Regions from separate parts of the Solibacillus sp. iso_87 genome, predicted to be linked through region 1. Evidence: riboswitches for the same ligand, from Rfam matches in the RefSeq annotation. Region 1 holds a riboswitch; the other holds the start of a gene.

Region 1 (4,439 bases):
CTTTTTCGATTAATGCTTTGTTTAGCTCTGTCACATTATGTTTTGTATTAACTACGATTTCGTTAAAGTGAGCGCCTTGATAAGCAACTTCAAAACCAGCTGCTTCAAATGCATTTTTGGCAAAGCGTGTTTTTACGATATTTTGTTTCGCCATTTCCTGCATACCTTGTTTTCCAAGGGCTGTCATTGCAACTGAAGAAGCAAGTGCCAGTAACGCCTGGTTAGAACAAATATTAGATGTCGCTTTGTCACGACGGATGTGCTGCTCACGAGCTTGTAATGTTAATACATAACCACGACGTCCATCTTGGTCAACTGTTTCCCCAACAAGACGGCCCGGTACTTTACGCATTAACTTATTCGTTACCGCAAAATAACCACAGTGTGGACCACCGAATGCTTCAGCAATACCGAATACTTGTGCGTCCCCAACTGTAATATCTGCCCCTAATTTTCCAGGAGGTGTTAAAACGCCAAGAGCTAACGGGTTTGCAGATACGATAAACAATCCTTTTGCATCATGTGTAATGTCTGCAAGCGGCTGTAGGTTTTCAACTTGACCAAAGAAGTTAGGATATTGAACGATAACACCGGCAGTTTGATCATCGATTAAGCCTTTAAGTGCTTCAATGTCTGTCACACCGTCTTTTGTAGGAATTGTAACGACTTCAATTGATTGTCCTGTTGCATACATTTTCACAACATCTTGATATTCCGGATGTACAGCTCCTGAAACAAGTAACTTACCGCGACGTGTATGACCTGCTGCAAGCATACCTGCTTCTGCCAATGCCGTACCGCCATCATACATAGAAGAGTTTGCAATATCCATGCCTGTCAGTTCTGCGATCATTGTTTGGAACTCAAAAATCGCTTGAAGTTCGCCTTGAGAAATTTCCGGCTGGTATGGTGTATACGCTGTATAAAACTCTGAACGTGAAATAACGTGATCAACAATTACCGGTTTATAGTGATTGTAGACACCAGCACCTAAAAACGATACATTGGTTGCTGTATCTTTATTTTTTGAAGCGAGTTGTGCCAGTTCCTTCATTAAAGCGGCTTCTGACTTCGCAGGTTTAATATTGTAGCTTCCTTGGAAGCGAACTTTCTCAGGAATATCCTCGAATAGCTCATCAATTGTCGCAACCCCGATATGGTCTAACATTTCTTGTTTATCTTGTTCCGTCATTGGTAAATAACGATGTTTCATTGTTAACCCTCTTTTCAAAAGTTTTATCCCGTTATTAACGGGTAGGAATTTATCTTCTTCTAAAGGCAGCAGAACTATCAATCAAGGGGATGAATACCCCCACTGGTTAAATTTTTACTTTATTTTGCACGCTTGTAAAATGGAGTTTCTACTACAACTGCTTTTGCTCTATTTTTTCGTACTTCGATTTCTAATTCAGTTCCAACTTCTGTGAATTTTGTGTCAATTATAGCTAAGCCGATATTGCGCTTTGTCATCGGTGACTGAGTACCTGTTGTTACAAAGCCAATCTCTTCACCATCTTTAAACACTTTATAACCGTGACGAGGAATACCTTTATCAATCATCTCGATGCCTACAGATTTACGTGTTAAGCCATTTTCTTTTTGGTCAATTAATGCTTGCTGACCGATAAATTGCGGATCTTTCGCTAATTTCACCGCAAAGCCAATGCCTGCTTCCAGTGGTGAAATATCCTTTGAAATCTCTTGGCCATATAATGGTAAGCAAGCTTCAAAGCGGAGTGTATCACGTGCTCCTAAACCGGCAGCTACTACACCTTTGTCATTTCCAGCTTCCAAAATTTTGTTCCAAAGATCAACAATTGCTGCTGGTGCACCGTAAATTTCAAATCCGTCTTCCCCTGTATAGCCAGAGCGAGAAACAAGAACCGAATGACCGCCTACATCCACATTGTCCTGGAATTTAAAATATTTAATTGCCGTTAAGTCTGTTGCTGTTAATGTTTGCAGAACTTCCTGAGATAATGGTCCTTGCAATGCGATTTGAGCATAGTCATCTGACATATTTGTCACTTTGACATCCCCTTCGACATGCTTCTGTAACCATTCAAAGTCCTTTTCAATATTCGCTGCATTAACACATAGTAAATAAAGGTTATCTTCCAAACGGTATGTCAGTAAATCGTCAACAACACCGCCATCTTCATAGCATAGTGCACTGTATTGTGCGCCGCCGACTGCAATTTTAGAAATATCGTTGGAAAGCATTTTTTGTAGATAAACTAGTGCATCTGGACCTTCTACGATAATTTCCCCCATATGGGATACATCAAAAAGTCCTGCACGGTTACGTACCGCATCATGTTCATCTTTAATCGAAGAAAATTGTACAGGCAACTCCCAGCCGCCAAAATCAACTGTTTTCCCACCATACTTTGCATATTCATCAAAAAGTGGTGTGCGCTTTAGCTTTAAATCATTTGTCATGTTCATTTCCTCCTTTAGTTATGTATGTTCGTTTTGGTTTGCAAAGGGGGAATCAACATTACACCTATCAAAGTGTATATCTATCTTTTTATTAGAATCATCAGAATATTAAAAGCCGATTTCTCCACAAAAAAAAGACAGACGAATCCCCTTTACCGAGATTCTCTGTCCTTGCACCTGAAAGTTACACCCAAATTTGATCCACTATCACAATTTAGGCTTTCCCCGTTGGTGGCTGTTCGCAACAATAGCTATTACAGCACTCTCCAGAGTTGCGTCCAATACGAGTCTTTTTGCCTGAGAGATTCATAGCATAGCTATTTGCTCCTTCGGCGACGTGACATCACGTTCTCTCCCCGTACCATCATCCGCGTTAGATTATTTACTTCATGTAATTGCTCTTCTTAGCAATATCCTAACATTGAATATAATGCAAACGCAATCTTTTTTTAATTTTATTCAAAATACGAACATTAAACATAATTATACAGCTATTATTCGCCTTTAAGACGTTTCACTTGAAAGCCGATGTACTCAACAATTTGTCTTAATGTTCTCCCAGCTGTCAATACTTGTATATGACCAGCCAGTCGATAATTCTTTCTGCGTTGGTGATACAGATTTTCCAATTCTTGCTCCGTTGACGATTGAACAATGGGACGGTTTTTATCATTTCGAATACGCATATAAATATCTTCAAATTTTGCATCAAGAAAAAATACAAGCCCTGTCCGGCGCATAATTTTCCTGTTTTCTTCATTCACGGCTACCCCACCGCCTGTAGCGATAATGCATGCTTCATCACGAAAATTCTTTAAAAATTCCGTCTCGATTTTTCGGAAGTGTGCTTCGCCGTATTTCTCGAAAATTTCAGGAATTGTCATACCCTGCTGTCGTACAATTTCATGATCCATATCGTAATACGGCATTTTTAAGAAAAAACTTAAACGTCTTCCAATCGCACTTTTTCCGCACCCCATAAATCCTACTAAATAAATTTTACGCATGCTGTTCACCTTCTTCTATTACGGACTACTTAATTAATTACGCCTCTACCTATTCTTTCGTTTCTATTTTGCGTCTTAAACAGAAATATTTTTAGGTCAAACCAAATCGCATAAATGCGACATTTTTTCGACTTTGCAAAAAGAAGTCGAATTTTAAGGTAAATTTAGTATATTTATCGTAGCACGAACGTAAATAGATTCCAATGAATTATATACTTTTATTTGCGCAAAATATGCATTTGTATAGAAAACAGCAGCTCCGGAAACTATGAACAATAAAAACACAGCCAGCAAAAATAATGCACCTTTCTCATTTTGAAGGCAATGGTAATACGATGTCTCTTTCTCGCTTTGTTCCATTTTTCATCACTACCCTCATATTCACTTCATTTTCATTAACCGCCAGCTCCCACTTCTCAACAAAAGGCAGCATAATTTCATTTCCTCCTTTATTCGACCTTTTACGCAAATGCTGTTCTGATTTGTCAAAGACAAACAACCGTTCCTCGGGATCATTTAACATTTCCAGTTGCAGCATACTAGAACTGAGCAACCTACCAGATGCGGAATTCATATTGTATTGATGAAGATCATAAACAAACAATTCCCAGTTTACCTCATCTTTCATCATCTCAAGCTGTTGAAGATCCCGAACCCATATAAGGATAAGCAGGCTTATTGCGGTAAAAAGTACAAACACGGTTAACTGAAACAAGCTCTCCAGTAGTGTAAATCCCCGCTCATTTAAAGTTTGCCTCCAATTCATACACACAGTTCCTCTTCCTTTTCATTATTATCATAATGGACACATACTTGGTTTCCATTGTAATTCCATTGAAACTGAACGCCGTCAATGAGCTGAACTCCGGCTGATTGTCCATATCTTTTATATTTCATCGCTCCTATATAAGCTGCTTCTGCAGCATGGGCTTGTACTTTTTGTAAGGCAATTTGCTGTTTCATATTAAATGTGAGCGGAATGATTGTCGA
Region 2 (4,439 bases), 720 kb from region 1:
GATAGCAGTTGCTCCGATATTGATTTGCAGCATCGTTTGCTGCGCTTTTTTTATTCGAGCAATGTCACGAGAAACAACGGCAGCGTATGCACCGAATTCCTGGCCTAAACGAACTGGTACAGCATCTTGTAAATGCGTACGACCCATTTTAACGATTGAATCGAATTCTACTGATTTTCTGATAAAACTATCACGCATCATTTCCATCGCCATAATTAGATTATTTAGCGTAGAAACTGTTGCAATATGGATAGCAGATGGGAATGCATCATTTGTTGACTGCGCCATATTGACATGGCTGTTAGGACTAATGATTGAATAAGTACCTTTTTCTTCCCCTAAAATTTCCAGTGCACGGTTTGCGATTACTTCATTGGCATTCATGTTCATTGAAGTGCCTGCTCCGCCCTGAATTGGATCTACAACGAACTGGTCATGTAATAGTCCTGAAATAATGTCATCGGATGCTTGTGCAATTGCATTAGCAATTACTGGATCCAATTTGCCGATAGCGGCATTTGCAAGTGCCGAACTTTTCTTTACGATGGCAAATGCACGAATTAATTCAGGGTGCATTGTCATTTTAGTAATCGGGAAATTTTCTAATGCACGAGTTGTTTGAACGCCGTAATAAACGTCCTTTGGAATTTCTAATGTGCCTAAAAAGTCTTTTTCAATACGTGTACTCATTTGTACAAACCCTCCAAGAGAATGGTGTAATAGTTGGATAAACAACTATATTATACGCCATATTATAATAAAAGCTTACTTGCTGAATTATTAGTTTATTTAATGTTCTCACTTAATATTAAATTAACCCATATTAACAAATATAACGAGGAAAATTTCGTAACTTTTATATTATTTACACGACTAATTAGATAAGGGATGAGGTGATTCAATGAAGAGATGGTTAAGTTACACGCTGGTCGTGGGAATGATTTTGCTCCTTGCAGCATGTAATACGAAAGAAAACGAAACATCATCCGATTCAACTGAACCTGAGCAGGAAGAAAATGACGAAAATAAAGTGGAATATGAATTATTGTTGCATTTAGATTCGATACCTCCTGAGGTCGGTACAAGTATTTCAATCGTGCAGGATGAAAAGCTTTATACTACTTGGGCCGATACTTTTGGTTTCGAATCGGTTCCATCAGTCGATTTTGAAACAGAGGAAGTACTGTTTGTCACAGGATATTCGGACGGCTGTGGAAGAGAAATTGAAAAAATCGAAAAAGATGGGGATACTTTAGTCATTACCTTAAACTATCCTGAAGATATTCGCAGTGAGAAAGACATCGCCTGCACAGAAATTGCTTTGGATAATACGTATGTTGTTAAAATGAAAAAGACAGACACAACGAAAGGTAAGCTGATCGATATCAATCGAACAACATATGAAGAAGATTCAACGGTTCAGGAAAAACTGCAGTAAACGGATACATTAATACGAGGGGCTACCAATTCCTCTATATAAATATTACACTGAAAATATTGAATTTTCGGTGTAATATTTTTTTGGTCAAGAATTTTCTGCAAGAAGAAAACATTATGTTGGGAATAAGGATAAATTGCTATTTATATAATAAATGGCTCTGATTGTCCATTGTAAGACGGGCAAAAAATTGGTAGTATGAATTATCGTACAATAATAGTATTGAACGCGAACTATAGGAAACTGGAAGATGCCAAGGACCTATAGGCAACTAATTGCATACATATCAAGCGTAGATCGTCGTGGATAAAACTACTGACGGGAGCAGTTTCTGGAGAGAGCGCGATAATCCGCGTCGCCGAAGGGTTCACAATCTCAGGCAAAAGGACAGAAGAGTAATGAGAGACGCTTTTCTTTAACATAAGTTGTATGAAACATCCATTGTTTAATGAAAAGCCCTCGATAGATGTCACAGATTTTTTGAAATCTGGACGCGATTTTACAGAGGTGAAATCGATTATTCTTAGACACAGGGACTGACATATTATCAGTCCCTGTTTTAATTCCAGAAAAATTTACTTGATGGACCGCGATGAAATACTTATTATTTTGCGCTGTGAAAACAGACAAAATACTTATCCTTTGGAGGAATCGTTTTGGAACAACAAGAATTAAAGCGCGACCTGAAAAATCGCCACGTTCAGTTAATAGCGATTGGAGGAACAATCGGAACGGGGTTGTTTTTAGGGTCAGGTAAAGCGATCTCACTTGCAGGACCTTCTATTATCTTTGCATACTTGATCGTTGGAATCGCACTATTTTTCGTCATGCGTGCACTTGGCGAATTACTTTTATCAAAAGGCGGCTATGCATCATTTACCGAATTCGCCACTGAATACTTAGGGGATTGGGCAGGCTATATTACCGGCTGGACTTACTGGTTCTGCTGGATTATGACGGCAATGGCGGACATTATCGCGGTCGGTATGTATACGCAGTACTGGTTCGACATCCCGCAATGGGTACCGGCTATCGCATGTTTAGTAGTTTTACTTATTTTGAATTTATTGACTGTCAAACTGTTCGGAGAGCTCGAGTTTTGGTTTGCGTTAATTAAAATCATCACAATTGTTGCATTGATTGCGATAGGCATTGTATTGTTGATCATTGGCTTTGAAACAGATACAGGCAAAGTGGCTGTATCGAATTTATGGGAGCATGGCGGATTATTCCCGAATGGTACATTTGGATTTTTAATGGCATTCCAAATGGTTGTCTTTGCATTCGTAGGAGTTGAATTAGTAGGGGTAGCTGCTGCTGAAACGGCAAACCCGCAAAAAAATATCCCATCTGCTATTAATAAAATTCCTGTTCGTATACTGCTGTTTTATGTAGGGGCATTATTCGTAATTTTAACAATTAACCCTTGGGATACTTTAAGCGCAGCAAGCTCGCCATTCGTTCAGGTTTTCGCATTGGTAGGTATTCCGATTGCAGCAGGTTTAATTAACTTTGTTGTGCTGACATCAGCTGCTTCTGCAGGAAATAGCGGGATGTTCTCAACGAGCCGCATGCTGTTCAGTTTAAGTAATAATAAACAAGCACCGAAAGCTTACGGTAAATTAAACAAAAATGCGGTGCCGCAAAATGGTTTGTTATTTTCTGCGGTCGTAGTTTCGATTGGTGCATTGCTTAGCTACTTCATGCCGGACGATGCATTCAGTATCGTGACAACAATTAGTGCGATTTGTTTTATTTGGGTTTGGAGCATTATTCTGATTTCGCATATCAAATACAAAAAGCGTCATCCGGATCTACATAAAACTTCAATTTTCAAAGCACCTTTAACACCATTCATCAACTATTTAATATTGGCATTCTTCTTGTTTTTACTAATCATTATGGCTATTTCCGAGTCTACGAGAACCTCACTGTTGTTAACACCGTTATGGTTTATACTGCTGTTTGTTCTTTATAAGGTTCGGAAAATATAATTAGGCAAATCCATCATTTATAAAAAACGGAAAACACGCAAATTCAAGGAACCCGTGAATTTGCGTGTTTTTCATATCGTAAATTTTATGTTTTTATTTAACTCCAGTACTGCAGAGCTAGTTGCTGTCCTTGCTGAATTTTTGCCCATTGTTCAGCTTCTGTAAGCTCATTGCCGCCATCGCAGGAAGCGAAACCACATTGGTGTGAAATGAACAAACGATCTTTGTCGATAATTTTAGACGCTTCATCAAGCATTTTAATAATGCGATCTTCATTGTCTAAAGTATTCGTTTTAGAAGATAACAACCCTAATACAATTTCTGCATTCGGTTTATCTTTGAAGACAGCGAGTGCTTCAATAGAACCTGCGCGGTCATCATCCCACTCTAAGAAGAAGCGGTCATAATTCAGTTGCTTTAAGAAGAGGTTAGCGATTTTAACGTAAGAACCACCACCCATATTACGTGAGTCGTAGTTGCCGCGGCAATTATGTGTCCACATTTTTAAACCTAAACGATGGCCCACTTCAATAATTTGATTATTTATCTCAATAAATTCAGTTGCTAACGCTTGAACTTCTTCCTGATTAATTTGTTCGCCCGTAAATGGTGAATTCGGGTTGTCGTCAGCAAAAAGTTGCCATAAGCAATCATCAAATTGTAATATTTCTCCGCCAACTGCTGCATATTCTTCCACAAACTCTATATACGCTTTTGCTAACGCTTGTTTTAATTCATCTTTTGTTTTATAAAATGCATCTGGTCCGAAATTATTCGAAAAAGATAACTCACCTAAAATATGAGAAGGTGACGGGATACATAGTTTTGTCTGGTGATCGCCGGCACTTTTCTTCAGTTTTTTAAAGATTTCGATAAAGTGATGGTTTTTCCCGCTTAGTTCATCCGTAATGCGTAAACCGATGTCTTTGCGTGTTTCGTAGTGAGAATTGCCATCGAAGTCTTTAAAGAAATAACCATGATCTGCGATATAGCGATCGAAACCTTCA

Evidence for each region. A riboswitch is a leader RNA that binds a small molecule or an ion and turns the genes downstream of it on or off. The one in region 1 is predicted to bind glycine.
Region 2: it holds a riboswitch for glycine, as region 1 does, so the genes downstream of both, AC0VXV_RS08340 (amino acid permease) here and gcvT (glycine cleavage system aminomethyltransferase GcvT) in region 1, are expected to answer to the same signal.

Annotation. Positions count from the first base shown of each region.
Region 1 is NZ_CM149656.1:2,405,941-2,410,379, forward strand. Features, by position in the region: gene gcvPA (aminomethyl-transferring glycine dehydrogenase subunit GcvPA) at 1-1,213, opposite strand, end outside; gene gcvT (glycine cleavage system aminomethyltransferase GcvT) at 1,333-2,442, opposite strand; glycine riboswitch at 2,606-2,714, opposite strand; glycine riboswitch at 2,718-2,810, opposite strand; gene AC0VXV_RS12225 (shikimate kinase) at 2,937-3,449, opposite strand; gene comGF (competence type IV pilus minor pilin ComGF) at 3,760-4,215, opposite strand; gene AC0VXV_RS12235 (type II secretion system protein) at 4,212-4,439, opposite strand, start outside; gene AC0VXV_RS12240 (prepilin-type N-terminal cleavage/methylation domain-containing protein) at 4,414-4,439, opposite strand, start outside.
Region 2 is NZ_CM149656.1:1,689,311-1,693,749, forward strand. Features, by position in the region: gene aspA (aspartate ammonia-lyase) at 1-690, opposite strand, end outside; gene AC0VXV_RS08335 (dehydrogenase) at 902-1,438, shown strand; glycine riboswitch at 1,760-1,839, shown strand; gene AC0VXV_RS08340 (amino acid permease) at 2,095-3,432, shown strand; gene AC0VXV_RS08345 (cobalamin-independent methionine synthase II family protein) at 3,530-4,439, opposite strand, start outside.